Regions from separate parts of the Kitasatospora sp. NPDC088346 genome, predicted to be linked through region 2. Evidence: riboswitches for the same ligand, from Rfam matches in the RefSeq annotation. Region 2 holds a riboswitch; each other region holds the start of a gene.
What was found. Region 2 has a riboswitch for cobalamin ahead of ACIOFR_RS26990 (peptidase). Riboswitches for the same ligand answer to the same signal wherever they lie in the genome.
Positions count from the first base shown of each region.

Region 1: it holds a riboswitch for cobalamin, as region 2 does, so the genes downstream of both, metE (5-methyltetrahydropteroyltriglutamate--homocysteine S-methyltransferase) here and ACIOFR_RS26990 (peptidase) in region 2, are expected to answer to the same signal.
Region 3: it holds a riboswitch for cobalamin, as region 2 does, so the genes downstream of both, cobN (cobaltochelatase subunit CobN) here and ACIOFR_RS26990 (peptidase) in region 2, are expected to answer to the same signal.

Region 1 is NZ_JBIURH010000013.1:98,624-107,950, reverse strand. It holds gene aceB (malate synthase A) at 1-13, opposite strand, end outside; gene aceA (isocitrate lyase) at 159-1,451, opposite strand; gene ACIOFR_RS19425 (short-chain fatty acyl-CoA regulator family protein) at 1,797-3,203, shown strand; cobalamin riboswitch at 3,549-3,700, shown strand; gene metE (5-methyltetrahydropteroyltriglutamate--homocysteine S-methyltransferase) at 3,858-6,179, shown strand; gene ACIOFR_RS19415 (M24 family metallopeptidase) at 6,347-7,054, shown strand; gene modA (molybdate ABC transporter substrate-binding protein) at 7,088-7,936, opposite strand; gene ACIOFR_RS19405 (flavin reductase family protein) at 8,260-8,853, shown strand; gene ACIOFR_RS19400 (MFS transporter) at 8,759-9,327, opposite strand, start outside.
Region 2 is NZ_JBIURH010000025.1:64,075-73,401, reverse strand. It holds gene ACIOFR_RS26995 (flagellar hook-length control protein FliK) at 1-44, opposite strand, end outside; gene ACIOFR_RS26990 (peptidase) at 102-1,154, opposite strand; cobalamin riboswitch at 1,268-1,422, opposite strand; partial or broken gene ACIOFR_RS26985 (ECF transporter S component) at 1,488-2,291, opposite strand; gene ACIOFR_RS26980 (ABC transporter ATP-binding protein) at 2,288-3,904, opposite strand; gene ACIOFR_RS26975 (energy-coupling factor transporter transmembrane protein EcfT) at 3,901-5,109, opposite strand; gene ACIOFR_RS26970 (hypothetical protein) at 5,106-6,029, opposite strand; gene ACIOFR_RS26965 (prenyltransferase/squalene oxidase repeat-containing protein) at 6,026-7,435, opposite strand; gene ACIOFR_RS26960 (hypothetical protein) at 7,955-8,560, shown strand; gene ACIOFR_RS26955 (hypothetical protein) at 8,851-9,327, opposite strand, start outside.
Region 3 is NZ_JBIURH010000002.1:160,425-169,751, reverse strand. It holds gene lnt (apolipoprotein N-acyltransferase) at 1-1,371, opposite strand, end outside; gene cobN (cobaltochelatase subunit CobN) at 1,476-5,087, opposite strand; cobalamin riboswitch at 5,208-5,350, opposite strand; gene ACIOFR_RS04350 (hypothetical protein) at 5,446-6,648, shown strand; gene ACIOFR_RS04345 (precorrin-8X methylmutase) at 6,645-7,271, shown strand; gene ACIOFR_RS04340 (precorrin-2 C(20)-methyltransferase) at 7,268-8,773, shown strand; gene ACIOFR_RS04335 (ATP-binding protein) at 9,161-9,327, shown strand, end outside.

The DNA.
Region 1 (9,327 bases), on a different contig from region 2:
TGGTCAGGGTCATCCGGCTCTCCAGGAAGGTGGGGCCCGGGGCCGCGTCTCCCTACGCGGCCCCGGGCGGTGACGGCCACCGGGTCCCGTCCCTCAACGGGACCCCGGGCGGAGGTGTCGGGAGGCCGGCCGGACGTGGGGGATCCGGCCGGGCCTGATCAGTGGAACTGCTCGGTCTCGGTGGAGCCGGTCAGGGCGAGCGTCTCGGCGTTCGGGTTGAGCGCGGTGGAGATCCGGTCGAAGTAGCCCGTGCCGACCTCGCGCTGGTGCTTGACCGCGGTGTAGCCGTCCGCCACGGCCGCGAACTCCGCCTCCTGGAGGTCGACGTAGGCCGTCATGCCGCTCTCGGCGTAGCCGCGGGCCAGCTGGAACATCGAGTGGTTGAGCGCGTGGAAGCCGGCCAGCGTGATGAACTGGAAGCGGTAGCCCATCGCGCCCAGCTCGCGCTGGAACTTGGCGATCTGGTCGTCGTCCAGGGCGGCCTTCCAGTTGAAGGACGGCGAGCAGTTGTAGGCCAGCATCTGGTCCGGGTACTCGGCCTTGACGGCCTCGGCGAACTCGCGGGCCTGCGCCAGGTCCGGCGTGCCGGTCTCCACCCACAGCAGGTCCGCGTACGGGGCGAACGCCAGGCCGCGGGAGATCACCGGGGCCATGCCCGGCTCGACGCGGTAGAAGCCCTCGGCGGTGCGCTCGCCGGTGCAGAACCGGGCGTCGCGCTCGTCGACGTCGGTGGTCAGCAGGTTGGCGGCCAGCGCGTCGGTGCGGGCCACGATCACGGTCGGCACGTCCGCGATGTCGGCCGCCAGGCGGGCCGCGTTGAGCGTGCGCACGTGCTGGGCGGTGGGGACCAGGACCTTGCCGCCGAGGTGGCCGCACTTCTTCTCGGAGGCCAGCTGGTCCTCGTAGTGGATGCCCGCCGCCCCGGCCGCGATCATGCCCTTGGTGAGCTCGAACGCGTTCAGCGAACCGCCGAAGCCGGCCTCCGCGTCGGCGACGATCGGCACCAGCCAGTCCGGACCGGCGTCACCCTCGGCGGCGTCGATCTCATCCGCCCGCAGCAGCGCGTTGTTGATCCGGCGCACCACCTGGGGAACGGAGTTGGCGGGGTACAGGCTCTGGTCCGGGTAGGTCTGCCCGGCCTGGTTGGCGTCGGCGGCGACCTGCCAGCCCGACAGGTAGATCGCCTGCAGCCCGGCCCTCACCATCTGCACCGCCTGACCGCCGGTCAGCGCGCCGAGCGCGTGGATGTAGTCCCGCTCGTGCAGCTGCGACCACAGTCGCTCGGCGCCGCGCCGGGCCAGCGTGTGCTCCTCGCGGACCGTGCCGGACAGCCACACCACGTCGGCCGCGGTGTAGGTCCGCTCGACGCCCGCCCAGCGGGGGTCGGACGCCCACCGGGCGGCCAGCTCCGCCGTCTGCTGCTCCTGCTGCTGCCGAACCGACTGCGTCATGATCCGCTCCCGGGAATGCTCGTTGCGAAGGGTGTGAGGATGCTCACCCCGCGAGGTGGGGGTGCGGCCGGAGCGCCGGGCAGACGGCCTGGGCCGCCAAGACGTTGTTGCCCCCCAAGGCCCGCCGCCAGGTCGCACATATCTGGTGGAGCGGGCCTTTCGTGGTGCGCCTGCCGGCCGCAGCACCGACTCTGACACCCGCCGCGACGGCCGTCACCGGTGGCCGGATGCCATCTTCTGCGAACCGGATCCTGTGAATCCGCGAAGCATGCGAAGATCTTGCCCCGCTCCTCCCGGCTATGCTGCCCGGCACCCGAACAGTCGGCGACGAACGGAGACGGCTCGATGGGACGGACCTTTGCCGGAGCGCGGCTGCGCCGCCTGCGCGAGGACCGCGGGCTCAGCCAGGCGGCCCTGGCCCGGCTGCTCGAACTCTCGCCCAGCTACCTCAACCAGCTGGAGCACGACGCCCGCCCGCTCACCGTCCCGGTGCTGCTGCGGCTCACCGAGGCCTTCGGCGTCGACGCAGGCTACTTCGCCCCGCCGGACACCGCCCGGCTCACCGCCGACCTCCGCGACTGCCTAGGCGAGGAACTCGCCACCGGCCGCGTCACCCCCGGCGACCTGAACGACCTGGCCGCCCGACTGCCCGCCGTGGCCCGGCTGCTGACCGACCTGAGCCGCAGCCGCCGGGCCGTCGCCGAACAGCTCGCCGTCCTCGCCGGCGACCGCGGCCCGGCCCCCGACACCGCGCGCACCCCGCACGAGCAGGTCCGCGAGTACTTCTACCGCCGCAGGAACTACGTCCACGAACTCGACCTGGCCGCCGAGGAGTTGGCGTCCGGCATCGGGCTGCGGCGCGGCGGGGTCAGGGCGGTGCTCGCCGAACGCCTCGCGTCCGCGCACGGAGTCCGGCTGGCCACGGGGGGCGAGCGCCTGCACGCGTACGACCCGCAGGCCCGGGTGCTGCGGCTCTCGGACCGGCTGCGCCCCGGCCAGCAGGCCTTCCGGATGGCCACCCAACTGGCCTACCTGGAGCACGACCCGCTGCTGTCCGACCTCGCCGCGCAGGACAGCCCGACCGGCTCCACCGCCTGGTCGCTCACCCGGATCGGCCTCGCCAACCACTTCGCCGCCGCCCTCGTCCTGCCGTACGCCGCCTTCCACGCCGAGGCGGAGGCGGCCCGCTACGACATCGAACACCTCGCCGACCACTTCGGCGTCGGCTACGAGACCGTCTGCCACCGGCTCAGCACCCTCCAGCGGCCCCGGCTGCGCGGGGTGCCCTTCTCCTTCGTCCGGGTGGACCGGGCCGGCAACGTCTCCAAACGGCAGTCCGCCACCGACTTCCACTTCTCCCGCACCGGCGGCACCTGCCCGCTCTGGAACGTCTACGAGGCCTTCGCCGCGCCCGGCCGGGTGCACGTCCAGGTCGCCGCCATGCCGGACGGCCGGCGCTACCTGTGGACCGCCCGCGCGGTCACCCGCTCGCCGGGCGGCTGGGGGAAGCCCGGAAAGACCTTCGCCATCGGCCTCGGCTGCGAACTGCGGCACGCCGCACGCCTGGTGTACTCCACCGGCCTCGACCTCGGGGACCAGGGCGCGGCCACCCCGATCGGCCTCGGCTGCAAGGTCTGCGAACGCCCCGCCTGCCCGCAGCGCGCCGCACCCGCCCTCGGCCTGCCCCTGGCGGTGGACGAGCACGCCAGCACCTTCGTCCCGTACCCCGTCCGCACCGGGCCCGCGGAGTGAGGCCCGACGTGCCGGCGGGGACGACCCCGCCGGCGGCCCTGCGGGTGGCGGGACCGCAGGGCGTCCGGCAGCGGGGCGTCCGGCAGCGTCGCGGCCGACGCGGGGCCGCGCCGTCATCGTCGCGGTGACCACCCGGCCGACCGGCCACCCGGCCGACCTGGCGGCCGGCGAGCGCCCCGAAGGCCTCGCGGAAACCGCCCTGCGCCGCCGAGCGACACCGCACGGACGGCCGCGGACCGTCCCACGCCGCCATCCGCCATCCGGACGACCGCGGACCGGGCCGGCGCGATGGCCGTAGGCTGTGCCTCGCAGTCGGTTCGCCCCGCCAGCCAGGCGGGAGCGTCGTAAGAGGGAACCCGGTGGGAATCCGGGACTGCCCCGCAGCGGTGAGTGGGAACGACCGCCGTCACATGCACTGGGCCCGTCGGGGCCCGGGAAGCGACGGCCAGTAGGTGTCCGCCTTCGACAGGTGGACGTGCCCGCGAGTCCGAAGACCTGCCACTGCCCGCGTGCGACCGCACGCGGTGATCTCGGTGACCTCGTGGGCGGGTCGGCGGAGCGGGCGGGCACCCGGTGGTGCCGCGCCCCCACCCTCGTACCCCCGTGCCTCCGTGCTCTCCCGGGATCGCAACGCGACTCGCGAAGGAGAGTTCCGTGTCATCGAGCTCCACCACCCCGCAGGCAAGCCCGCAGGCCACCGTGTACGGCTACCCGAGGCAGGGCCCGAACCGGGAGCTGAAGAAGGCGGTCGAGGGCTACTGGGCCGGCCGCGTCACCGCCGCAGACCTGCGCTCCACCGCCGCCGGGCTGCGCCGCGACAACTGGCGGCGGCTGGCCGAGGCCGGCGTCACCGAGGTTCCCACCGGCGACTTCTCGCTCTACGACCACGTGCTGGACACCACCGTCGCCGTCGGCGCGATCCCGCCGCGCCACCGCGCCGCCGTGGACGCCGACCCGCTGGACGGCTACTTCGCCATGGCCCGCGGCACCCAGGACGTGGCGCCGCTGGAGATGACCAAGTGGTTCGACACCAACTACCACTACCTGGTGCCGGAGTTGGGCCCGGACACGGTCTTCGCCGCCAACTCCGCCAAGGCGGTGTCCGAGCTGCGCGAGGCGCTGCTCCTCGGCCACCGCGCCCGCCCGGTGCTGGTCGGCCCGCTGACCTACCTGCTGCTCGCCAAGCCCGCGCCCGGCACGGCCGCCGACTTCCAGCCGGTCACCCTGCTCGACCGGCTGCTGCCCGTCTACGCCGACCTGCTCGCGGACCTGCGCGCGGCCGGCGCCGAGTGGGTCCAGCTGGACGAGCCCGCCCTCGTCCAGGACCGCACCCCGGCCGAACTGGGCGCCGCCGCACGGGTCTACCGCGAACTCGGCGCGCTCACCGACCGGCCGAGCATCCTGGTGGCGACCTACTTCGACCGGGCCGGCGAGGCGCTGAAGGTCCTCGCCAGGGCCCCGATCGAGGGCGTCGGCCTGGACTTCACCGGCCCCGCCGCCGCGAACCTCGCCGACCTCGCCGCCGTCGGCGGGCTGCCCGGCAAGCGGCTGATCGCCGGCGTGGTGGACGGCCGCAACATCTGGATCAACGACCTGGAGAGGTCCCTCACCACCCTGGCCACGCTGCTCGGCCTCGCCGGCCGGGTCGACGTCGCCCCCTCCTGCTCGCTGCTGCACGTCCCGCTGGACGCCACCGCCGAACGCGACCTCGACCCGCAGGTGGCCCGGTGGCTCGCCTTCGCCCGGCAGAAGACGGCCGAGATCGCCACCCTCACCCGGGGCCTGCGCGAGGGCACCGACGTGATCGGCGCCGAACTCGCCGCCAACCGCGCCGACCTGGCCTCCCGGGCCGCCTCCGCGCTCACCCACGACCCGGCCGTCCGCGCGCGGGTCGCGGCCACCACCACCGCCGACGCCCGCCGCGCCCAGGCGTACCCCGAGCGCGCCTCGGCCCAACGGGCGCGCCTCCGACTGCCGTTGCTGCCCACCACCACCATCGGATCCTTCCCGCAGACCGCCGAGCTGCGGGTGGCCCGCGCCGACCTGCGAGCCGGCCGGATCGACCGGGAGGGCTACCGCGAGCGGATGCGCGCCGAGGTCCGCGAGGTGATCGCCTACCAGGAGAAGGCGGGCCTGGACGTCCTGGTGCACGGCGAGCCCGAACGCAACGACATGGTGCAGTACTTCGCCGAGCAGCTCACCGGTTACCTCGCCACGCAGCAGGGCTGGGTCCAGTCGTACGGGACCCGGTACGTGCGCCCGCCGGTGCTGGCCGGCGACATCTCCCGCCCGCACCCGATGACCGTCGACTGGTACCGCTACGCCCAGGACCTGACCGACCGTCCGGTCAAGGGCATGCTCACCGGCCCGGTCACCATGCTCGCCTGGTCCTTCGTCCGCGACGACCAGCCCCTCGGCGACACCGCACGGCAGGTCGCCCTCGCCCTGCGCGACGAGGTGGACGACCTGGAAGCCGCCGGCGCCGCCGTGATCCAGGTCGACGAACCCGCGCTGCGCGAGACCCTCCCGCTGCGGGCCGCCGACCGGGCGGCGTACCTGGACTGGGCCACCCGGGCGTTCCGGCTCTCCACCTCCGGGGTGCGCGCGGACACCCAGATCCACACGCACATGTGCTACGCCGAGTTCGGTGCGATCATGACCGCGATCGACGAGCTCGACGCCGACGTGATCTCGCTGGAGGCGGCCCGCTCGCACATGGAGGTCGCCCACGAACTGGCCGCGGCGGGCTACCCGCGCGAGGTCGGCCCCGGGGTCTACGACATCCACTCGCCGCGGGTGCCGAGCACCGCGGAGGCCGCCGCCCTGCTCCGCGCCGGCCTGGCGGCCATCCCGGCCGAGCGGCTGTGGGTCAACCCCGACTGCGGCCTGAAGACCCGCGGCTGGCCCGAGGCCCGCACCTCGCTGGAGAACCTGGTCGCCGCCGCCCGCACCCTCCGCGAGGAACTCGCGGGCTGACACCCCGTCGGGCCGGGTCGGGCGCGACGTGCCGATGCACCCGCCCCGGCCCGACGGCGTCACGCGTCGATCGCCGCCACCACCGTGCAGCTGCGACCAAGATCGGGTAATTTCCATGGCGGATGCGGGGGGACGACCGCCGCGAGGAGCGGAAGGGGGTGCACGACATGACGGCTGACGACTCCGGCCTGCGGGAGGCCCGGCGCGCCGAGGGGCTGGTGGCGGCGCAGCGGAAGGCGATCGCGCTGTTCGCCGAGGCCGAGGCGCGCGGCCTGGTCGCACCGGGCGTGGGCGAGCGCGAGGCGAGCGACCGGATCCGGGACCTGGCCAACGAGATGTTCGGCACCACCAAGCACTGGCACAAGCGGATCATCCGCTCCGGGCCCAACACCCTCGCCCCGTACAAGGACAACCCGCCGGACCGCGTCATCGGCCCGGACGACATCGCCTTCGCCGACTTCGGCCCGATCTTCGAGGAGTACGAGGCGGACTTCGGTCGCACCTACGTCTTCGGGGACGATCCCGACAAGCACCGCCTCCTCCGCGACCTCCCGCGGATCTTCGACGCCGGACGGGACGCCTTCGCCGCCGACCCGGAGATCACCGGCCGGCGGCTGTTCGGCGAGGTCGAGCGGCTCGCGGCGGAGGCCGGCTGGACCATCGGCATCTGGCACGCCGGCCACCTGGTCGGCGAGTTCCCCCACGAGACCAACGACGGGGCCAGGGCCGACTCCTACATCACCCCCGACAACGACACCCCGCTGCGCCGTACCGACCGGGCGGGCCGGGTCTGCCACTGGATCCTGGAACTGCACCTGGTCGACCGGCAGCGCGGGTTCGGCGGCTTCCACGAGCAACTGCTCGACCTGGCGTGAGTGCCCGGCCGCCGGTGGGCCCGGCGGCCCGGCTCAGGCGCTGAGGAAGCCGGCGTCCGTGAGGACCTTCTGCCCGTCGGGGGACTGCACCAGCGCGACGAACGCCTCGGCGCCGGCGGTGTTGGGCGCGTGGGTGAGGGTGGCGATGGGGTAGTCGTTGACGGCGGAGGAGGCCTCGGGGAAGGGGACCCCGTCGACCTTGCCCGCCGCGGACTTCACGTCGGTCCGGTAGACGAGCGAGGCGTCCGCCTCCCGGAGCTCGACCTTGGTCAGGGCGGCCTTGACGTCCTGTTCGTAACTGACCGGTGTCACCTGGACGTTGCCGGCCGCCAGGGCCTTCTGCGCCGCGGTCCCGCAGGGCACCTCCTGTGCGCACAGCACGACCTTCAGGCCGGGCGGGGCGAGGTCCTGGAGGGAGGCGATGTGCCGGGGGTTGCCCGGCACGGTGGCGATCTCCAGCTGGTTGCGGACGAAGGTCGCCGGGGTGCCCACCGCATCGCCCCCGTCCGTGACCGTCTTCATGGTGGCCGGGCTGGCGGCCGCGAAGACGTCGGCCGGGGCGCCGTTCACGATGCTCGCCGCGAGGGCGTCGCTGCCCGCGAAGTTGAAGACCACCTTCGTCCCGGGATGCGCCGCCTCGAACTGCGCGCCGATCGCCGTGAACGCCTCCTTGAGGGACGCGGCGGCGACGACCGTCACCGTCCCGCTGACGCTCGCGGTCGCGGCCGGGGCCGGGGCCGGGGCCGAGGTTCCGGACCCGCTCGGGCTGCCGGAACCGGAGGAACCGGAGGAGCCGGAGGAGCAGGCGCTGAGCGCCAGGACGGCGGCGGCGCAGCCGCTCACCAACTGCATCGTCCGGCGGTGGACGGTACGGGTCGGCACTGGGTTCTCCCCGGCGGTCACGGCACCGGTCGGTGCGCAGTGCGGCGAGCCTAGCCTTGCATCTGCCAGGGCGAACGCCGTGTTCGGCTGGCATTCGCCCGATGGTGTGAGCGATTGCTCCGCGCCGCCGACGCACCGGCGGCAGGGCCCCGCCGCCGTCGGGCCGCGGCCGCGACGGCCGGGCCCCGACGGCCGGGCCCCGCCGGGACCGTCGACCTGGGCCGCACCCGGTTCACCGGATCGAGCGGTTTGGCCGGGCTGCGGTCCCGGCCCGATCCGGCTGCGGGGATTCGCGGCGTTCGTGATCATGGATACTGGCCGACATGCGCGTTGACTTCGATCCCGAGACCGTGGGCCGTGACGAGTTCTACCGGCTGCTCACCGCCGTCGTGGTGCCCCGACCGATCGCCTGGGTCTCCACCGTGTCGGCGACGGGGGTGGACAACCTCGCGCCGCACTCCTTCTTCAGCATCTCCTGCGTGGCGCCGCCGATCGTCCAGTTCACCTCGGTCGGCCGCAAGGACACCCTGCGCAACGTCGAGGCGACCGGCGAGTTCGTGGTCAGCATGGCCCCCGAGGAGATGTTCGAGCAGATCAACGCGACCGGTACGGACTTCCCCTCCGACCAGGGAGAGTTCGACGCCGTGGGGATCGAGCGCGAGCCGTCCCTGCTGGTCAAGCCGGCCCGGGTGGCGGCCTCGCCGGTCGCACTGGAGTGCCGGCTGCACAGCACCGTCCGGCTCGGCGACTCGACGCTCGTCCTCGGCCGGGTGGTGCACGCGGCCGTCGACGCGTCGGTGCTGACGGACGGCCACCCCGAGATCACCAGGATGCGCCCGCTCTCCCGGCTCGGCCGGGACCAGTGGGGCACCACCGCCGGCATCCGCTCGATCGCCCGGGTCCCGTACCGGCCGTAGCCACGTCCGCGCACCGCCGGGCCCCCGGCCCGGCACCCACAGGCCGCCGCCCGGGGCCCGTGAAGGGGGTGACCCTAGGACTCCGGGCCGTTCGCGTGCTCGGCCCTGGGCGGTACGGTGTGGGAGCCGGCGGCGGCGTAGTGGGTGGCCGACGGCGGAGCGGGCGGGCGGATCCGCCCGACCAGGAGCGCCAGGGCGATGCCGAAGGCGCAGAACAGCGCGAGTCCGATGGCCGCTCGGGAGAACCCGATCGCCAGCGCGTCCGCCGATGCCGCCCCCGCACTCTGGTGGTGGACGCGGACCGAGCGATCCAGAACAGCCCCTGCCAACCGGTCACGTCGACGAGCACACCACCGAGCAGCGGCCCGGCCGCCGCGCCCGCGGCCGAGGCCGCGCCCCAGAGCGACACCGAGCGCATCTGTGCCTCACCGGAGACGCCCGCCGACAGCAGGCTGGGCCCGCACGCCAGGATCG
Region 2 (9,327 bases):
GTGAGGGCGGCGAGGAGTCTGCGGCGGGGTCGGGGGCGGCTCACGGTCTGCTCCAGGGGTGTTCGGTGACGGTCGGGCGGTCGGGAAGGGTCGGGGACGGGTCAGGGGCAGCTGAGGGTCGGGGTGTCGGGGCGGGCCCCGTGGGCGGTGAGGTGCGCGAGGCCGGTGCCGGCGAGGCCGAGGACGGCCTGCGCGGTGGCGCGCTTGGCGGTGGCCGGGTTCGGGCCGGTGGCGTCGTAGGCGACGGCGCCGCGGTCGGCGGTGGGGGCGGTGCAGCCCGCCTGGAGGCCGGTCAGAAACGTACGGGCCTTGAGGCCGGCCGGGAGGTGGGCGCCCGAGAGCAGGGCCTGGGCGGCCAGGCCGGTGGTGTTGGCGTTGCCGTTCACGGCGCCGGCGGCGGCGAGGCCGCCACCGGGGAGCTGGTGGCCGGCCAGCCAGGTCAGTCCGGCCCGCGCCTTGGCGTGGCGTCCGGTGACGGCGAGGGCCTGGGCGGCGAGGGCGGTGGCGTCGGGATCGCTCGCGCAGGTCGGCTGGCCGAAGTTCAGCGGGAAGCCGCCGTCGGCGCACTGGCTGCCGGCGAGGAAGTCGACGGCGGCGGCCGGGGCTCCGGCGGGCGTGCGGTCGAGTGCGAGCAGCGCGTAGGACTGGCCGAAGGCGTTGCTGTAGTCGCCCCACTGGGAGCGGTCGGAGAACCGGCCGGCCGGGGTCTGCAGGGAGCGCAGCCGGGCGGGCAGGTCGACGCCGCCGAAGGTGGTGGGGTCGGTGCCGCGGACCTCGGCGGCGAGGAGGAGCTTGGCGGTCGCGCCCGCGTACGCCTCGGTGGCGCCGTCGCCGATGTAGCCGGTGAGGACGTCGGGCCTGGCCAGCCAGCTGGTGGCCCTGGCTGCGGCGCCGTCGGCGGTGCGGGCGGCGGCGAGGGCGAGGACGGCGTCGACGGTGAGCCCCTGGTCGGGGTAGGCCGTGCCGTCGAAGACGGTCTCGAAGTGGTCGCCGTCGACGAGTTGGCGGGCGAGCCAGCCGGCTGCGGCGGCGTCGGGGCGCCGGGTGCCGCCGGGAGCGGGGGTGTCGGCCGACGCGGTGGTGGCGGGCAGGAGCGCGGTGACGGCGAGGGTGCCGGTGGCGAGGAGGGCGGCGGCGCGCTGGCGCAGCTGCATGGGGTGGCCTTTCCGGGCCTGCGTCCGGACGCACCCGGTCGCGCCGGCGGCGCGCCGCGCGGGGCGCGGCCGGGGGACGGTCGGGGCTCCGACCCGCAGTCCGCGACGGGTGGAAGGACGGTGCCTCCGGGGGCGGGTGTTCGGGCTCGCCTCCGCGCGGGATCGCGTGGTGGCCTACCGTTGCGGGTCAGCGCCGGATTTCGACCGGTCTTCCCCCATTGCCGGAGTTGTCAGCTTTTCTGACGGTTCATCATCCTGGGTGAACGGAGGCGCGGTCAAGGGTTCGGCCGGTGGGGCTTGGGACGGCCGCGTCACCTCCGGGCGCAGGATCCGGATCCGGGTGCCGAAGGCGGCCCGGTCGACGGAGCGGCGCAGCGCGGCGAGCAGGCGCGGTCCGGCGAGGACCACCAGAGAGGCGTTGAGGATGCCGCGGGGGACGTCCCAGCCGAGCGAGGTGGTGGCGTAGAAGACGGCGTACCGGTGGAGGTTGCCGAGCGGCCCGGCCCCGGGGTCGTAGGCGACCGTGGAGGAGGGATCGATGCTCAGCGGCCAGAACCAGAGGTTCATGACGATGCCGTAGGCGAAGCCGGCGGCGACGGTGTAGGCGGCGAGCATCGCGGTCTCGGGACGGCCGGTGGGGCGACGGGGCAGCAGCCCGGCGCCGAGGCCGACCCAGGAGGCGGTGAGCATCTGGAACGGCAGCCAGGGGCCGATCCCGGCGGTGAGCAGGGCGGAGGCGAACATCGCGGTGGAGCCGAGCGCGAAGCCGAAGGCCGGGCCCATCACCCGGCCGCCGAGGACCATCACGACGAACATCGGTTCCAGCCCGGCGGTGCCGGCGCCGAGCGGGCGCAGCGCCGCGCCGACGGCGGCGAGGACGCCGAGCAGGGCGACGGCCTTGGCGTCGGCGGCGCCGTCCAGCAGTGCGGTCAGCACCACCGCGAGGACCAGCACGGTGAGCAGGGCGAACAGCCACGGGGCGTCGGTGTCGTGGGCGACGGCGGAGGTGTGGTCGGCGAGGAAGGGCCAGCCGAACCCGGCGATGCCGACCAGGGTGACGAGGACCAGGGCGAGGACGGAACGGGGGCCGAGGCGGGGCAGGTCCGGGGTGCGGGAGGACAGGTACGGGACGGTCATCGGGTGCCTCCGGCGAGGGCGAGCCGCACGTCGTCGACGGTGAGCAGGGGCGCGGGGGCGAGGACCTTGGCGATCTGCGGGGCGAAGGCGGGCGAGGCGGCGAGTGCGGCGGCGGCGGGTTCGTCGGTGACGAGCTCGCCGTCGGCGAGGACGGCGACGGTGTCGGCGCAGGCCGCGGCGAGTTCCACGTCGTGGGTGACGAGCAGGACGGCGTGGCCGTCCGCGGCGAGTTCGCGCAGGATCTCGGTGGTGCGCTGCTTGGCCGGGTAGTCGAGGCCGCGGGTGGGCTCGTCCAGCAGTAGCAGTCTGGGGCGGCGGACCAGCAGGACGGCCAGGGCGAGGGCGAGGCGCTGGCCGCTGGAGAGGGCGCGCGGGTGGGCGGCCGCCTCGATGCCGGGCACCAGCCGGGCCAGCAGGGCCGCGGTGGCTCCCGGGGTGGCGGCGGCCTCGCGGTCGGCTGCGGCGCACTCCTGGTCGACGCGGTCGTGCAGCAGCAGGTCCCCGGGGTCGGCGGGCACCATGCCGACCAGGGTGGCCGCCTGCCGTCGCCTGAGCCGCGCGGGGTGGTGGCCGGTGACCTCGACCGTGCCGGCGCTGGGCCGGTGCAGGCCGGCGAGGCAGCCGAGCAGGGTGGACTTGCCGGCGCCGTTGCGGCCCATCAGGGCGGTGATCCGGCCGGCGTGCAGGGTGAGGTCGACGCCGCGCAGCGCCGGGACGGGCCCGTGGTGCGCGACCAGTCCGCGTACCCGGGCCACCGGCGCGCCCGGCTCCGAGGCGGGCCGGCGGACGGGGGCGGCGTCGCGCAGCGGGTGGCCGGCGGCCCGGCGGCGGGCGTCGCGGACGCTGAGCGCGACCGGGTCCCAGCCGAGCAGCCGGGAGAGCTCGACCACCGGGGGCGCCACCGGTGAGTCGGCCAGGATCGCGGCGGGGCCGCCGTAGCGGACGGGCCTTCCCCCGCCCGGGACGAGCAGCGCGCTGTCGGCGTACTGGGCGACGCGTTCCAGCCGGTGCTCGGCGAGCAGGACGGTCGTACCGAGGTCGTGGACGAGGCGGGTGAGCGCGGCGAGGACCTCCTCGGCGGCCGGCGGGTCGAGGGCACTGGTGGGCTCGTCCAGCACCAGCAGGGCGGGCTGCGCGGCGAACGCGGCGGCCAGCGCCACGCGCTGCTGCTGTCCGGCGGAGAGCGCGGTGAGCGGCCGGGCGCGAAGCTCGGCGAGGCCGAGCAGGTCGAGGGTCTCCTCGACCCGCCGGCGCATCACCTCCGGCCGGTACGCCAGGCACTCCAGGCCGTAGGCGATCTCCTCCTCGACCGTGTCGGCGACGAACGCGTCGGCCGGGCGCTGCGGGACCACGCCCACGGTGTCGGCGAGTTCGCGCGGCGGATGGTCGGCGGTGTCGCGTCCGGCCGTGCGCACCCGCCCGTACAGGGTGCCGCCGGTGGCGTGCGGGACGGCGCCGTTCACGGTGCGCAGCAGCGTCGACTTGCCGCTGCCGGTCTCCCCCAGGACGAGGACGAGTTCGCCCTCCGGGACGGCGAGGTCGACGCCGGCGAGGACGGGGTGCTCGGCACGGGGGTAGTGGAAGGCGACCTGCTCCCAGTGGACGGCGTTCACGGCTGCAACCTCGCAGGGTCGTTCGATGCGGTGACGGCCTTTGCGGGGCCGGGTGTTCCGGGGTGGGGGCGCCGTGCGTCGGGCCGCTCCGCGACCGCTGGTGGCGGCGGTGTCAGATGGGCGGGCAGCAGTGCGAGGACGAGCCCGGCGACGGCGGGCAGCGGCAGGCCGGGGATCTCCAGGCTCCACGGGTCGGGGGCGAGTCCGGAGTCCGGTCCGCCGGAGAGGACGAAGCAGAGCGCCGTTCCCGCGCCGGCGAGGGCGGTCGTCCACTCGGGCCAGGTCCACGGGTCGGGCCGGTACCGGGTGTGCCGGACGGCCGCCCCGCCCAGGCGCAGCCCGACCACGCAGCCGGCCAGGCCAACCGCGAGCAGCACGGGCCCCGCGCCGCCGGTGGTCACCTCGCCGAGCGGTCCGACCGGGATCACGGTGGACGCGTCGAAGACCCCGTACAGGCCGACCACCACACCCAGCAGGCCGCCGAGGGTCAGCACGTGGACCGTTCGTCGGCGGCCGGCCGGGAGCGTGGCGCGGCGGCCGTAGCCGCGGGCGTCGAGCGCGGCGGCGGTGGTCAGCGCCCGGTCGAGCGCCTCCTCCAGGACGGGGACCACGATCGACAGGGTGCCGCGCAGCCCCTTCACCGGCAGGGCGCGCAGCCGCCGGGCACGCCGCACCCGGGCGACCGCGGCGACCAACTGCGGCGCGGCGCCGAGCGCGACGGTGACCGCGACGCCCAGCTCGTGCAGCGCCCGCGGCAGCGCCCGCAGCAGCCGGGCCGGGCTCGCCAGCGCGTTGGCCGCGCCGAAGCACAGCAGCATGGTGGCGAGCCGGGCGCCGTCGTCGAGTGCCGCGTAGGCGGCCTCGGCGGTCACCGGGCCGCCCAGCCGCACCCCGGCCATCCATCCGGGCAGCGGGATCTCCGGCAGGTCGAGCAGGACGGTGGTGCCGCCCGAACCGACCAGCAGTGACTGGAACACCACCCGGATCAGCACCACCGTGATGCCCAGCCGCAGGAACACCCCGTACGCACCGGCCCAGGGCGCCTCGGTGCGGCGCGCGGACACCACGTACCCGGCGGCCGCCGCGAGCAGGGCGAGCAGCAGCACGTTGGTGGTCCGCCCGGCCGCGGTCGCGAGACCCAGCGCCCACAGCCACCAGGCGAAGGGGTGCAGCTGACGCGGCAGCAGCACCCGGCGCAGGCTCACGGCAGGTCCCCGGCCGGGCCCCCGCGCCCGCTGCGGCGGCGCCGCACCGCCGCCCCGGCGAGCGCCACCACGGCGGCCCCGCCGAGCGCCACGGGCAGCCACGCCCCCGCCCGGTGGGCGGCCGGCTCCGCCGCGTCGGCGCGGCCGGCCGACGGCGGTGCGGCCGACGGGCCCGAGGTCTCGGGCGATCCGGTGGCGGCGCCGTCACCGGCGGATGCGGAAGCCGGATCCGCCGGGGTCGCCGATCCGGTGGCGGATGACGGCGGGACCTCGGCCGCCGCCGGATCCGGGACAGCCGGCGCGGGGCCGCCCGCGGGACTGCCGGGGCCGGTCGTGGCCGCGGCGGGGGGCCGGGTGGTGGGTACCGCCGGCGGCCGCGTGGCGGGTGCCGTCGGTCCGCCGCCCGTCGGCGGGCGGGTGGCGGCCGGCGGCGGTGTCGGGGCCGGGGGCGCCGGCGCCTTGGCGCTGCGCGGGCCGGGCGGCTCGTTGTCGCCCCCGTCCTGCCACACCCAGCCCTCGACGCTGCCGTCCGGCGGGACCCGGTTGCCCGCGCCCATCGCGCTGTACACCCAGGTGTCGGTGCCCGGCAGCATGTACCAGTACGACCAGTACCGGTCCTTGGTGACCGCCCCGCAGCCGGCCTTCGGCGCGCCGTCCAGCGCGCAGACGAACCCGCCCGCGTACGGGCCGGTCCCGAGCCGCACGGCGAACCCGGCCTGTTGCAGCGCCTGGATGCCACTGCGGGGTGCCGGCGCGCAGCCGGTGCGGGTCCCGTAGCCCGGCCGGTCGGGGACGCTCCTGGTCTCGACGACGACCAGCACCCCGTCGCAGCCCTCCGCCGCCCGGGCCGGCGCGGGCAGCAGCAGGGTGCCGCCCACGACCGCCGCGGCCGCCACGGCGGCGGCGCCGCGGCGGATCACCGGTGACTGCCCTGGCGGAGCCGGCAGGCCGTCAGCACACCCGCGACGCCGAGCACCAGCATCGCGATCGCGGCGACGACGAGCGGCAGCGGGTCGAAGCCGGTGGAGGCCAGCGGGCCGGAGACCGCCGCGTCCCCGTCATCCGTCCCGACCGGGAGGGCCGCACCGGAGGCGGTCGCGGTGGCGGGCGTGCCCGGCGCGTCGCTCGGCCGGGGCGACGGCGAGCCGGACGGCGACGGCGAGGCGGTCACCGATCCGGACGCGGACGCCGCGGCGGACGCCGATGTCGAGGCCGAGGCCGAGGTTGAGGGGCTGCCGCTCGGCGAGCCGGACCCGCTCGGGCTGGAGCTGGGCGAGGCGCAGTCGAGCACCGGCAGGCCCGCCGCGGCGCCGCGGCCGTCCGCGACGGCGAGCGACACACCGGCCAGCGCCGGGACGGCCTGGGCGGTGGCGCGCAACGTGGTGTCGTCCACCTCCGGCTTCTGGTAGCCGACCGCGCCGCGGTCCGCCACCGCGCCCCCGCAGCCGACCTGTCGGCCCTTCAACCAGGAGACGCCCTTGTCCGCGGCCGCCGTTCGGCCGCCCGCGCGCAGCGCCTGGGTGGCCAGCGCGGTGGAGTTGGTGTTGGACGCGGCGGTCGGACCGGACCCGCCGAAACCGCCGTCCGCGGCCTGGCGCCCCTGCAGCCAGTCGAGCGCCTTCGCCGCCTCGCCGGTCCGCCCGACGGCCAGCAGGGCCTGCACCACCATGCCGGTGCCGTCGGCGTCCGAGGCGCAGTCGGCCGGCTTGTCCGGGTAGGCCACCGGGAAGCCGCCGTCGGCGCACTGGTTGGCGGTCAGGAAGTCGACCGCCTTCGCCGGAACGGCCTGGGCGCCCCGGCGCTGAAGGGCCAGCAGGGCGAACGCCTGGCTGAAGGTGTTGGAGAAGTCCGAGACGTCCGGCCCGCCGAAGGTGGCGTGATCGGTGTAGCGGCCGTCCGACTGCAGGCGGGCGGCGAGCTCGGCCAGCAGGTCGTGGCCGCCGAAGGCCGCCGGGTCGCGGTGCTGGACCTCCGCGACCAGGGCGAGTTTCGCGGCCGAACCGGCATAGATGTCACCGGGGGTGTCGCCGGTCAGGTAGGAGGTGGCGTTGGCGGCCAGCCAGTCGGTGGCGGCCTTCGCCTCGCCCTCCCCCTGCCCGGCGGCCGACAGTGCGAGCACCACGTCGGCGGTCAGGCCGAAGTCCGCGCCCCACGCCCCCTCGACCCGGTTGCCGTCCTTCAACTGGCGACCGGCCCACCCGGCGGCAGCCGACGCGTCGGTGACGGTCGGCGCCGCACCGGCGGACGGCGCGACGGCGGTCAGCGCGGGCAGAACGACGACGGAGGCGGCGAGCAGGACGGCGGCCGGCCGGAACGATGTGCGCAAGGTAACTCCTGGGGCGTCTCGTGGAGACGCACCGCAGGGCAGGGCCACCGCCGCAGGGCGGGGCACGACCTCTGGGCATCGTCCCGTAGACCACGACGGATGAGAGCCGGACAAGCCCCTGCCAGGCGATCGGGCTCACCACCGACAGCACGTCGACGGCCTACCGTTGCGGGTCAGCGCCGGACTTGGACCGGACTTCCCCTGCCAGAGGCGATCGGCACCATACCGCCGCCCGCACACGCACCTCAACAGCCCGGACACAGAATGTGACCAGCGGCACCCGGGGAGGCTGGCGAGACGTCAGGGAGGTCGCCGACGGATGCCGGGAACCGCTTCCGGGGGTCACCGTCGGCGGTGACGCACCGGCCGGCCGTGCGGTGGAGCGACAGCGGTACGCGGCGGGGTCCGCCTCCCGACATCATGGGGCGGGCGGTCGCACGTCTGTGCTTCAATGCGCTGTCACACCGTCCACGCACCGCCTGTCCGAGTGCGACTCACCACCGGGAGCAGTACCGGCCGATGAACGCTGAATGCCCCCGGTGCACCGAGGCCGACCAGGCCGTGAGCGTGCCGCTGGCCCTCGCCGACACCACCCACCCCCTCGGGGAGCCCGAGCGCAGCCTGCTCCTGCCGCCACCTCCGCCGGCTCCGGCGGTGGTCGGACGCAGCAAACCCGCCGTCGCGCTCTACGCCGTGGCGGCTGTGATCACCGTCCTCGGGCTGAAGAGCATGGCCGACGGACTCTCCGGCCCGCAGGACGCCGACCTGGCCTACCGTCTGGGCGCGATCCTCGGCCCGCTGTTCTTCTCCGTGCCCCTGGCGCTGGCCGGGATGGTCGTGCAGCTGACGACGAGACGGCGGCGGGTCCGGGCGGCCGAGGCCGGGGCCGAGGCGCGGCGCGCGGTCTGGGAGCGGTGCCACCGGGTCTGGCAGGCGGCCTGGCTGTGCCGGCGGTGCCGGACGGCGTTCTTCCCGAAGGGGTCGGTCACCCCGGACTTCCCCGCCTCGCCGGCCATCGCGGTCGCGCAGGTCCCGAGCTGGGTGACGGCGACGGCGGAACGGGCGCTCGGCGTACCGGAACCGGCTGCGGTCCGCCCGGTGCCGTCGGGCGACAGGTCCTCGTAGTGCCCTGTGCGGTCTGGGCCTCGGCCTCGGCCGGAGCGCCCTCCTCCTGGTGGGCGACCGCGACCGGAGACCTCGCGGTACCGGTCGGGGTACTGCTCCGGGTTCCGCCGGTGAACAGGGCCGCCGCTTCGCGGCTCCCGGCCACGTCGCGCTGCCGCACCCCGGTGACGCCCAGACCCGGGTGGAAGCCGACCGTGGCGGCCGGGGCGCGGGGGTGGCGCCGCAACCGGAGGTGACGGTGCCGTTGGCCGACCGGTCGCCCGGCCCGGGAACCGGGTCGGGACGCTCGGTCAGAGGTTCTGGTGACCGACGGGGTGGTGTTCGGTGTCGTACTCGTCGAGGGCGCTCTGGTGGGAGGCCGCGGGCACGGGGATGACGTACGCGGTGAAGGCGGTGCCGGGAATGGTGACGGTGGTGGCGGTGGTGGGTGCGGCGTTGCCGAAGCTCATGGTGGCAGTCGCCACGTTCGCCGCGGGCTGGGCGACGAACAGATCGGCGCCGTTGGGAAGGGTGTGCTGGCCGTACATCCCGATCGGGCCGGTGTCGGTCGGGCCCTTCACCCCCGCGCAGTCACCGTACGGGCTGGTGACCCGCCCCTCGAAGGCCGTCCGCAGGCACACCAGACTCCCCGCGGTCCGCTCCCCCGGCGCGTAGTCGGCAGGAACCACGGGATAGTACGTCAACGTCACCGACCAGTCGGCACCGTCCAGCACACCACTCCCCACCACCTGCGACAGCTGGCCCGCCACCGGGGGCGGGGGCGCGGC
Region 3 (9,327 bases), on a different contig from region 2:
CACGGTCACGGAGCCGGTGGTGCCGGTGTCCAGACGGACCAGCCGGCGGCCCTGGCGGTCGTACGCCACCGACTCGCCGGTCAGCGCCGCCTGGACGACCGGACGGCCGGTCTCGGCGGCCCGGATCGCGCCCAGCGAGGCGTGCTGCGCCGGGGCCCAGGTGTCCTGGAAGGTCGAGGTCGCCGACTGGTAGACGATCATCCGGGCGCCCTGCTCGGCGGCGGCCCGCGACATGTCGGGGAACGCCGACTCGAAGCAGATCAGCGCGCCGACCGGCATCGGGGCGCCCTCGCGGTCCGTGGTCGGCAGCAGGTGGAAGGAGGTGCCGGGGGCGCGGTTCTCGCCGGCCGCGGCGCTCACCCCGGCGATCCAGCCCAGCAACGGGCGCAGCGGGATGTACTCGCCGAACGGCACCAGCCGGATCTTGCGGTAGCGGTCGCGCACCCCGTCCGGGCCGACCAGCACGGCGTCCTTGGAGATCCGGCCGTCCGCCTTGCGGGCGTCCTCGCCGACCAGCAGCTGCGCGCCGATCAGCGCCGACAGCGCCCGGACGTCGCTCAGCGCGGCCGGGTCGCGGTCCAGGTCAGCGGTGGTGCTGCTCTCGCCCCAGACCACCAGGTCGAGCGGCTCCCCGACCAGGCCGCGGCTGATCCGCACGCCGGCGTCCAGCCGGGCCGCCTCGTTCGCGGTCTGGCCGGGCTGCACCAGGGCCACCGTGGCGAAGCCGTCCGGCGGGTCCTGGCGCTGCGCGGCGAACAGCAGCGGGCCGGCGACCAGCGAGGCGACGACCACCCCGGCCGCCAGTGCGCGGGCCGGCAGGCGGTGCGCCGTCAGCAGGATCAGCACACCGGTGTTGGCGGCCACCACGGCCGCGCTGACCAGCCAGACCCCGCCGACCGAGGCCAGTCCCAGGATCGCCGGGTGCTGCCACTGGCTCGCCCCGAGCAGCGCCCACGGCCCGCCCAGCGCGTGCCAGGACCGGGCGAACTCGGTGCTCACCCACACCGCGGGGACGACCACCAGGGCGAGCGCCGCGCGCGCCGGGGTGAGCGGCGGGTGGAGGGTGCGCCACACCGCCAGGCCGAGCGCCGCCTGCAGCGCACCGAACAGCAGGGCCAGCAGGATCAGGCCCGGCCCGATCGACGGGATCAGCCAGTACATCGCGACCAGGATGAACCCGGCGCCGAACCACCAGCCCCGGACCATCGCCTCCCGCGCACCGGGCGCCCGCTGCATCGCCAGCAGGCCCGGCACCAGGGCGACCCAGGCCAGGGCGGCCAGACCCACCCCCGGGAACGCCAGCACGGGCAGGGCCCCGGCGGCGAGGGCGCCGTAACGGGCGGGCTGGGACAGGCCTGCACGAAGGGTCATGCGGTGATTCTCCGCTCATCGAGGCCGTCCCACCTCATTCGCGGGTCACCCGCGTGGCGGACCGGAGGTGAAGATCTCGTGCACCCCCGGCCCGCCCCGCGTTCTCAGCCCTCGCCCTCCAGGTCGCCCTCGGTCTCCAGGAACGCGGTGCGCAGCGCGTCGATCAGCGCCGGGTCGGGCTCGGCCCACAGGCCGCGCTCGGCCGCCTCCAGCAGGCGCTCGCTGATGCCGTGCAGCGCCCAGGGGTTGGCGCCGGACAGGAAGTCCCGGTTGACCGGGTCGAGGACGTACTCCTGGGTGAGCTTCTCGTACATCCAGTCGGCGACCACGCCGGTGGTGGCGTCGTAGCCGAACAGGTAGTCCACCGTGGCCGCCATCTCGAAGGCGCCCTTGTAGCCGTGCCGGCGCATCGCCTCCATCCAGCGCGGGTTGACCACACGGGCGCGGAAGACCCGGGCCGCCTCCTCGGTGAGGGTGCGGGTGCGGACGGTCTCCGGGCGGGTGGAGTCGCCGATGTACGCCGCCGGGTTCTTGCCGGTCAGGGCGCGGACGGTGGCGACCATGCCGCCGTGGTACTGGAAGTAGTCGTCGGAGTCCGCGATGTCGTGCTCGCGGGTGTCGGTGTTCTTGGCGGCGACGGTGATCCGCTTGTACGCCGTCTCCATCTCCTCGCGGGCCGGGCGGCCGTTCAGCTCTCGGCCGTACGCGTAGCCGCCCCAGACCGTGTAGACCTCGGCCAGGTCGGCGTCGGTGCGCCAGTCCCGACTGTCGATCAGCTGGAGCAGACCGGCGCCGTAGGTGCCCGGCCGGGAGCCGAACACCCGGACGGTGGCCCGGCGTTCGTCGCCGTGCACGGCCAGGTCCGCCTGGACGTGGGCGCGCACGAAGTTGTCCGCCCCGTCCTCCTCCTGCCGGGCGGCGAGGCGCACCGCGTCGTCCAGCAGGGCGACCACGTGCGGGAAGGCGTCCCGGAAGAAGCCGGAGATCCGCAGCGTCACGTCGATCCGGGGGCGGCCGAGCTCCTCCAGGGAGACCGCCTCCAGGCCGGTGACCCGGCGCGAGGCGTCGTCCCAGACCGGCCGCACGCCCAGCAGCGCGAAGGCCTCGGCGATGTCGTCGCCGGCGGTGCGCATCGCGCTGGTGCCCCACAGCGAGAGGCCGACCGACGGCGGGTAGGCGCCGTCGTTGTCCGCCCGGTAGCGCTCGATCAGCGAGCCGGCCAGCGCCTGGCCGGTCTCCCAGGCCAGCCGGCTCGGTACGGCCTTCGGGTCGACGGAGTAGAAGTTGCGGCCGGTCGGCAGCACGTTGACCAGGCCCCGCAGCGGCGAACCGGACGGGCCGGCCGGCACGAAGCCGCCGTTCAGGGCGTGCAGCACCGCGTCCAGCTCGTCGGTGGTGGCCGACAGCCGGGGGACCACCTGGCGGGCGGCGAAGTCGAGCACCTCGCGGACGGCCTCCGGGTGGCCCGCGGCGACCTTCTCCACCGCCTCCGGCGCCCAGTCCTGCGCCTCCATCGCCTCGACCAGGGCGCGGGCCTGCGCCTCGGCGGCGTCGGTGGCGCCGAGCGTCAGCGCCGCCTCGTCCAGGCCGAGCGCCTCGCGCAGGCCGGGCAGCGCGCTGACCCCGCCCCAGATCTGCCGGGCCCGCAGGATGGCCAGCACGATGTTGACCCGGTCGGTGCCCTGCGGCGCCTGGCCGAGCACGTGCAGGCCGTCCCGGATCTGGGCGTCCTTCACCTCGCACAGCCAGCCGTCGACGTGCAGCAGGAAGTCGTCGAAGCCGTCGTCCTCGGGCCGCTCGTCCAGCCCCAGGTCGTGGTCGAGCCGGGCGGCCTGGATCAGCGTCCAGATCTGCGCGCGGATCGCCGGCAGCTTGGCCGGGTCCATCGCCGCGATGTTGGAGTGCTCGTCCAGCAGCTGCTCCAGGCGCGCGATGTCACCGTACGAGTCGGCCCGGGCCATCGGCGGCACCAGGTGGTCGACCAGGGTGGCGTGCGCCCGGCGCTTGGCCTGGGTGCCCTCGCCCGGGTCGTTGACCAGGAACGGGTAGACCAGCGGCAGGTCGCCGAGTACGGCGTCCGGGCCGCAGTCCGCGGACAGCGCCGCGGTCTTGCCGGGCAGCCACTCCAGGTTGCCGTGCTTGCCGAGGTGCACCACGGCGTCGGCGCCGAAGCCGCCGTCCTCCTGCGCGGCCGCGATCCAGCGGTAGGCGGCCAGGTAGTGGTGGCTGGGCGGCAGGTCCGGGTCGTGGTAGATGGCGACCGGGTTGGCACCGAAACCGCGCGGCGGCTGGATCAGCACCAGCAGGTTCCCCGAGCGGATCGCGGCCAGCACGATGTCGCCGTCCGGGTTCTGCGAGCGGTCCACGTACAGCTCGCCGGGCGGCGGGCCCCAGTGCTCCTCGACCCGCCCGCGCAGGCCCTCCGGCAGGGTGGCGTACCAGCGGCGGTAGTCGGCGGCCGGGATCCGGACCGGGTTGCGGGCCAGCTGGTCCTCGGTCAGCCAGTCCTGGTCGTAGCCGCCGGCCGCGATCAGCGCGTGGATCAGCGCGTCGCCCTCGTGCTGGTCCTCGGACGCGTCGTCCAGGCCGGGCAGGCCGGTGCCGAGGTCCATGCCCTCCGCGCGCAGCCGCTCCAGCAGGCGCATCGCGCTGGCCGGGGTGTCCAGGCCGACGGCGTTGCCGACCCGGGCGTGCTTGGTCGGGTACGCCGACAGCACCAGCGCCAGCCGGCGCTCGGCCGCCGGGACGTACCGCAGCCGGGCGTGCCGCACCGCGATGCCGGCCACCCGGGCCGCCCGCTCGGGGTCGGCGGCGTAGACCGTCAGGCCGTCCTCGTCCAGCTCCTTGAAGGAGAACGGCACGGTGATCAGCCGGCCGTCGAACTCCGGCACGGCGACCTGGGTGGCGGTGTCCAGCGGGGACAGGCCGTCGTCGCTGGCCTCCCAGGCCGCCCGCGACCAGGTCAGGCACAGCGCCTGGAGGATCGGCCGGTCCAGTGCGGCGAGCGCGCCCGCGTCCCAGGCCTCCTCGTCACCGCCGGCCTGCGCGTCGGCCGGCCGGGTGCCGCCGGCCGCCAGCACGGTGGTGACGATCGCGTCGGCGGTGCCCAGCCGCGCCAGCAGCTCCGGCTCGGCGCCGCGCAGCGAGGAGCAGTACAGCGGCAGCGCCCGGGCGCCGTGGTCCTCGATCGCCCGGCAGAGCGTCTCGACGAAGCCGGTGTTGCCGCTCATGTGGTGGGCGCGGTAGTACAGCACCGCGATCACCGGGCCCTCGGTGGTCCGGGCGGTGCGCTCCAGCGGCCCCCACTCGGGCGCGGACGCCGGCGGCGCGAAGCCGTGGCCGGTCAGCAGCACCGTGTCGGAGAGGAAGGCGCCCAGCTCGGCGAGGTTCGCCGGGCCGCCGTGCGCGAGGTAGGCGTGCGCCTCGGCGGCGATGCCGGCCGGGACGGTGGACAGCTCCATCAGCTGGGCGTCCGGGGCCTGCTCACCGGTCAGCACGATCACCGGGCGCGGGCCGGCCAGCAGCGCGTCCAGGCCCTCCTGCCAGGCGCGGCGGCCGCCCAGCAGCCGGACGACCACCAGGTCGGTGCCCTCGGTCAGCGCGGGAAGGTCCTCGACCGTCAGCCGGGCCGGGTTCCCCAGCCGGAACGGCACCGGGCCCTCGGAGGCCCGGGCGCTGAGCAGGTCGGTGTCGGAGGTCGACAGCAGCAGGATCATGCGAGGGGCCTCCCGGCCTCGTCGGAGAACGGGCGGGCGGCCCAGGACATGCGGCAGCGCACAGGTCAAGCCTTCCTCGGGGTCCGCGCCCCGTGGCGGTGCCCCCCGGCCGCGGGCCGGAGGGTCGGTCTGAGAGACGGCAGGAGTTCCTGGCTCCCACGGCGGTGAACCGTGGTCACAGTGGCGGGACCGCACCGGGTTTGCACCGGTTTCCTCCCCTTGCGCCGTCGCTGGCACGGGCGGCCCGCAGGGCCACCCGCGCAGCATCGTACGGGGTGCCGACCGGCCGCGGAGCTGCTCCGGGACTGTGATCTAGGAGACCGAGGCAGCCGTTCGGACAATCTGTATGCTCGCCGCCATGCCACCCGAACCCGCCGCCCCAGCGCCGGGCCCCGCCCTGCCCGACCGGGGGCAGGCCGACGCCTGCCCCGGCGCACTGCGCCTGCACCCGGCCGACGACGGCGCGCTCGCCCGGATCCGGGTGCCCGGCGGACTGCTCACCGCCCGTCAGGCGCTCGTGCTGGCCGAGGCCGCCGAACAGCTGGGCGACGGTGAACTGGAGACCACCTCGCGGGGCAACGTCCAACTCCGCGGGCTCGGTTCGGACGCCGGCGCCGAACTGGGGGCCCGGCTGCGCGCGGCCGGCCTGCTGCCCTCCGACACGCACGAGCGGGTCCGCAACGTCGTCGCCTCCCCGCTCGCCGGCCTGGACGGCCGCGGCCACGCCGACGTGCAGGCCTGGGTCCGCGAGCTCGACGCGAAGCTGTGCGCCGCCGGCTGGGCCGTCGGCCTGTCCGGCAAGTTCCTCTTCGCCCTCGACGACGGCCGCGGCGACACCGCCTCGCTGGACGCCGATGTGACATTGATCGCAAGGCCCGCCGGCGACGCGCTGCTGCGCCTCGGCCGGGCCGCCACCGCCCGCGCCGTGCCCGCCGGACAGGCCGTGGACGCCGCGCTCACCGCCGCCCGCGACTTCCTGGCCGCGCTGAACGCCACCGGCACCCGCGCCTGGCACCTGCGCGAGGCACCCCACCTGCTCGACCCCGGCCCGCTGCCGCTGCCCGCCTTCACCGACCCGCACCCGCCCCTGGGCGCCCTGCCCGGCGGCCTGTCGGTCGGCCTGCGCTTCGGCCGGGCCTCCGCCGCCGGCTGGCGGCTGCTCGCCGGGGTCGCGGCGGACGGCCTGCGGCTGACCCCGTGGCGCGGCGCGGTCCTGCCCGGCGCGGACGCCGCCCTGCTGCCCCGGCTGGCCGCGGCCGGCTTCCGGACCGAGCCCGGCACCCCCTGGGACCGGGCCACCGCCTGCACCGGGACGCCGGGCTGCGCCAGGTCGCTCGCCGACGTGCGGGCGCACGCCGCCCCGGCGCTCGACGCCGCCGGCCGCCCCGGCCTTCCGGTGCACTGGTCGGGCTGCGAGCGGCGCTGCGGACATCCGGGCGGGGACTGGGTGGACGTGCTCGCCACGGGGCAGGGCTACCGGGTGACCCGAGGCGAGGCCTCGGTGGAAGTGACGACGGAAGAGATGGCCGAGGCGGTCGCCGAGGCCCGGAGGACCACGTGATCGAGTACGAGAAGGACGGCGCCGAGATCTACCGGCAGTCCTTTGCCACCATCCGGGCCGAGGCCGACCTGGCCGCGCTGCCCGCCGACGTCGCCCAGGTCGCGGTGCGGATGATCCACGCCTGCGGCATGACCGACCTGGTCGAGGACCTGGTGTACTCGCCGGGCGTGGTCGCGCGGGCCCGCGAGGCGCTGCGCGCCGGCGCACCGATCCTGTGCGACGTGAACATGGTGGCCAGTGGCGTCACCCGCAAGCGGCTGCCGGCCGGCAACGAGGTGATCTGCACCCTGACCGACCCCTCGGTGCCGGAGCTGGCCGCCAGGACGGGCAACACCCGCAGCGCCGCCGCCATGGAGCTGTGGCTGCCGCGGCTGGAGGGTGCGGTGGTCGCCGTCGGCAACGCCCCGACCTCGCTCTTCCGGCTCCTGGAGATGGTCGAGGCGGGCGCCCCGCGCCCGGCGGCCGTGATCGGTGTCCCGGTCGGCTTCATCGGCGCGGCCGAGTCCAAGCAGGCACTGGCCGAACACCCGGCCGGCCTGGAACACCTGGTGGTCCGGGGCCGGCGCGGCGGCAGTGCGATGGCCGCCGCCGCCATCAACGCGATTGCGAGCGAAGTGGAATGACGGAACGCCAGTCAGGCCGGCTGTACGGCGTCGGGCTCGGCCCCGGCGACCCCGAGCTGGTCACCGTCCGGGCCGCCGGGCTCATCGGCAGGGCCGACGTGGTCGCCTACCACAGCGCCCGGCACGGCCGCTCGATCGCCCGCTCGATCGCCGAGCCCTACCTGCGCGGCGACCCGATCGAGGAGAAGCTCGTCTACCCGCTGACGGTGGAGACCACCGACCACCCCGGCGGCTACCGCGGCGCGCTCGACGAGTTCTACGAGGAGGCCGCCGCCCGGCTGGCCGCCCACCTGGACGCCGGCCGCGACGTGGTGGTGCTCGCCGAGGGCGACCCGCTGTTCTACGGCTCCTACCAGCACATGCACAAGCGCCTCGCCGACCGCTACCCGACCGAGGTGGTCCCCGGCGTGACCTCGGTCAGCGCCGCCGCCGCCCGCCTCGGCAAGCCGCTGGTGGAGGCCGAGGAGGTGCTCACCATCATCCCGGGCACCCTGCCCGAGGAGGAGCTGACGGCCCGGCTGGCCGCCACCGACTCCGCCGTGGTGATGAAGCTCGGCCGCACCTTCCCGACCGTCCGGCGGGCGCTGGAGCGGTCCGGTCGGCTGGCCGAGGCGCAGTACGTCGAGCGGGCCACCATGCCGGGGGAGCGCACCGCGCCGCTGGCCGAGGTCGACCCGGACTCGGTGCCGTACTTCTCGGTCGCCGTGCTGCCCAGCCGGATCGACCGGACCGTGCCCGAACACCCGGACGGCGAGGGCGAGGTGGTCGTCGTCGGCACCGGACCGGCCGGGCCGCTGTGGCTCACCCCGGAGGCCCGCGGTGTCCTCGCGAACGCCACCGACCTGGTCGGCTACACCACCTACCTGGACCGCGTCCCGGTCCGGGCCGGCCAGCTGCGGCACGGCTCCGACAACAAGGTCGAGGCCGAGCGCGCCGAGTTCGCCCTCGACCTGGCCCGCCGCGGCCGCCGGGTCGCCGTGGTCTCCTCCGGTGACCCGGGCGTCTTCGCGATGGCGACCGCCGTCCTGGAGGCCGCCAGCGCCGACCCGTACCGCTCGGTGCCGGTCCGGGTGCTGCCCGGCATGACCGCCGCGCACGCCGCCGCGTCCCGCGCGGGCGCCCCGCTCGGCCACGACTACGCGGTGGTCTCGCTCTCCGACCGGCTCAAGCCGTGGGAGGTGGTCGCCGAGCGGCTGCGCGCCGCGGCCGGCGCGGACCTCGTGCTGGCGCTGTACAACCCCGGCTCGCGCAGCCGCACCACCCAGGTCGGCCTGGCCCGGGACCTGCTGCTCGAACACCGCGCCCCCGACACCCCGGTGGTGATGGCCCGGGACGTCGGCGGCCCCACCGAGCGGGTCCGCACCGTCCGCCTGGCGGACCTCGACCCGACCCAGGTCGACATGCGGACGATCCTGCTGATCGGCTCCTCCCAGACCCAGGCCGTCGCGCGCGACAACGGCACCGAAGTGGTCTGGACCCCGCGCCGCTACCCGCCGGTCTGACGGCAGCGGCGGGCGCCGGCTCCCCAGGGGGCCGGCGCCCGTTCCCATTCTCGCCGGCGGGTGCCGTCGGGGCCCCGCGTCCGGTGAAAGGCCATCAGTTCCGCCACACCTCAAGGCCGTTGGGATCTCCGGCAGTTCGGCAAACCCGACGGGAATGCGCAGCGGCCCCGCGGGTGGGGGCATTCCGTAAATCCGCCGGTTCGGAGAATGCCCCGCCGGGTGCTTGAATCGCTCTGATCACGTGGCGAGGCACGGGCGCCGAACGGGGCGACGAGGGGCGACCGGGCCGCCGCCGCACGTGCCCGCGCCGGCGCCCCGCCGCCGCCGCGCCGCACGGAGGACTCCGGGCAACGGTGCCCGGTGCCGCACCTGGGGAGGGGAGCCGCCATGGCGTCCGTGGGAGAGCGACTGAGCAGCGCGCGACAGCGTGCCTTCATAGGCCGGGAGGAGGAACTCGACCGCTTCGGCGAGGCCCTGGCCGGCGATCCCCAGGCACCGTTCGCCTTCTACCTGTTCGGGCCCGGCGGCATCGGGAAGTCCGCGCTGCTGCGCTG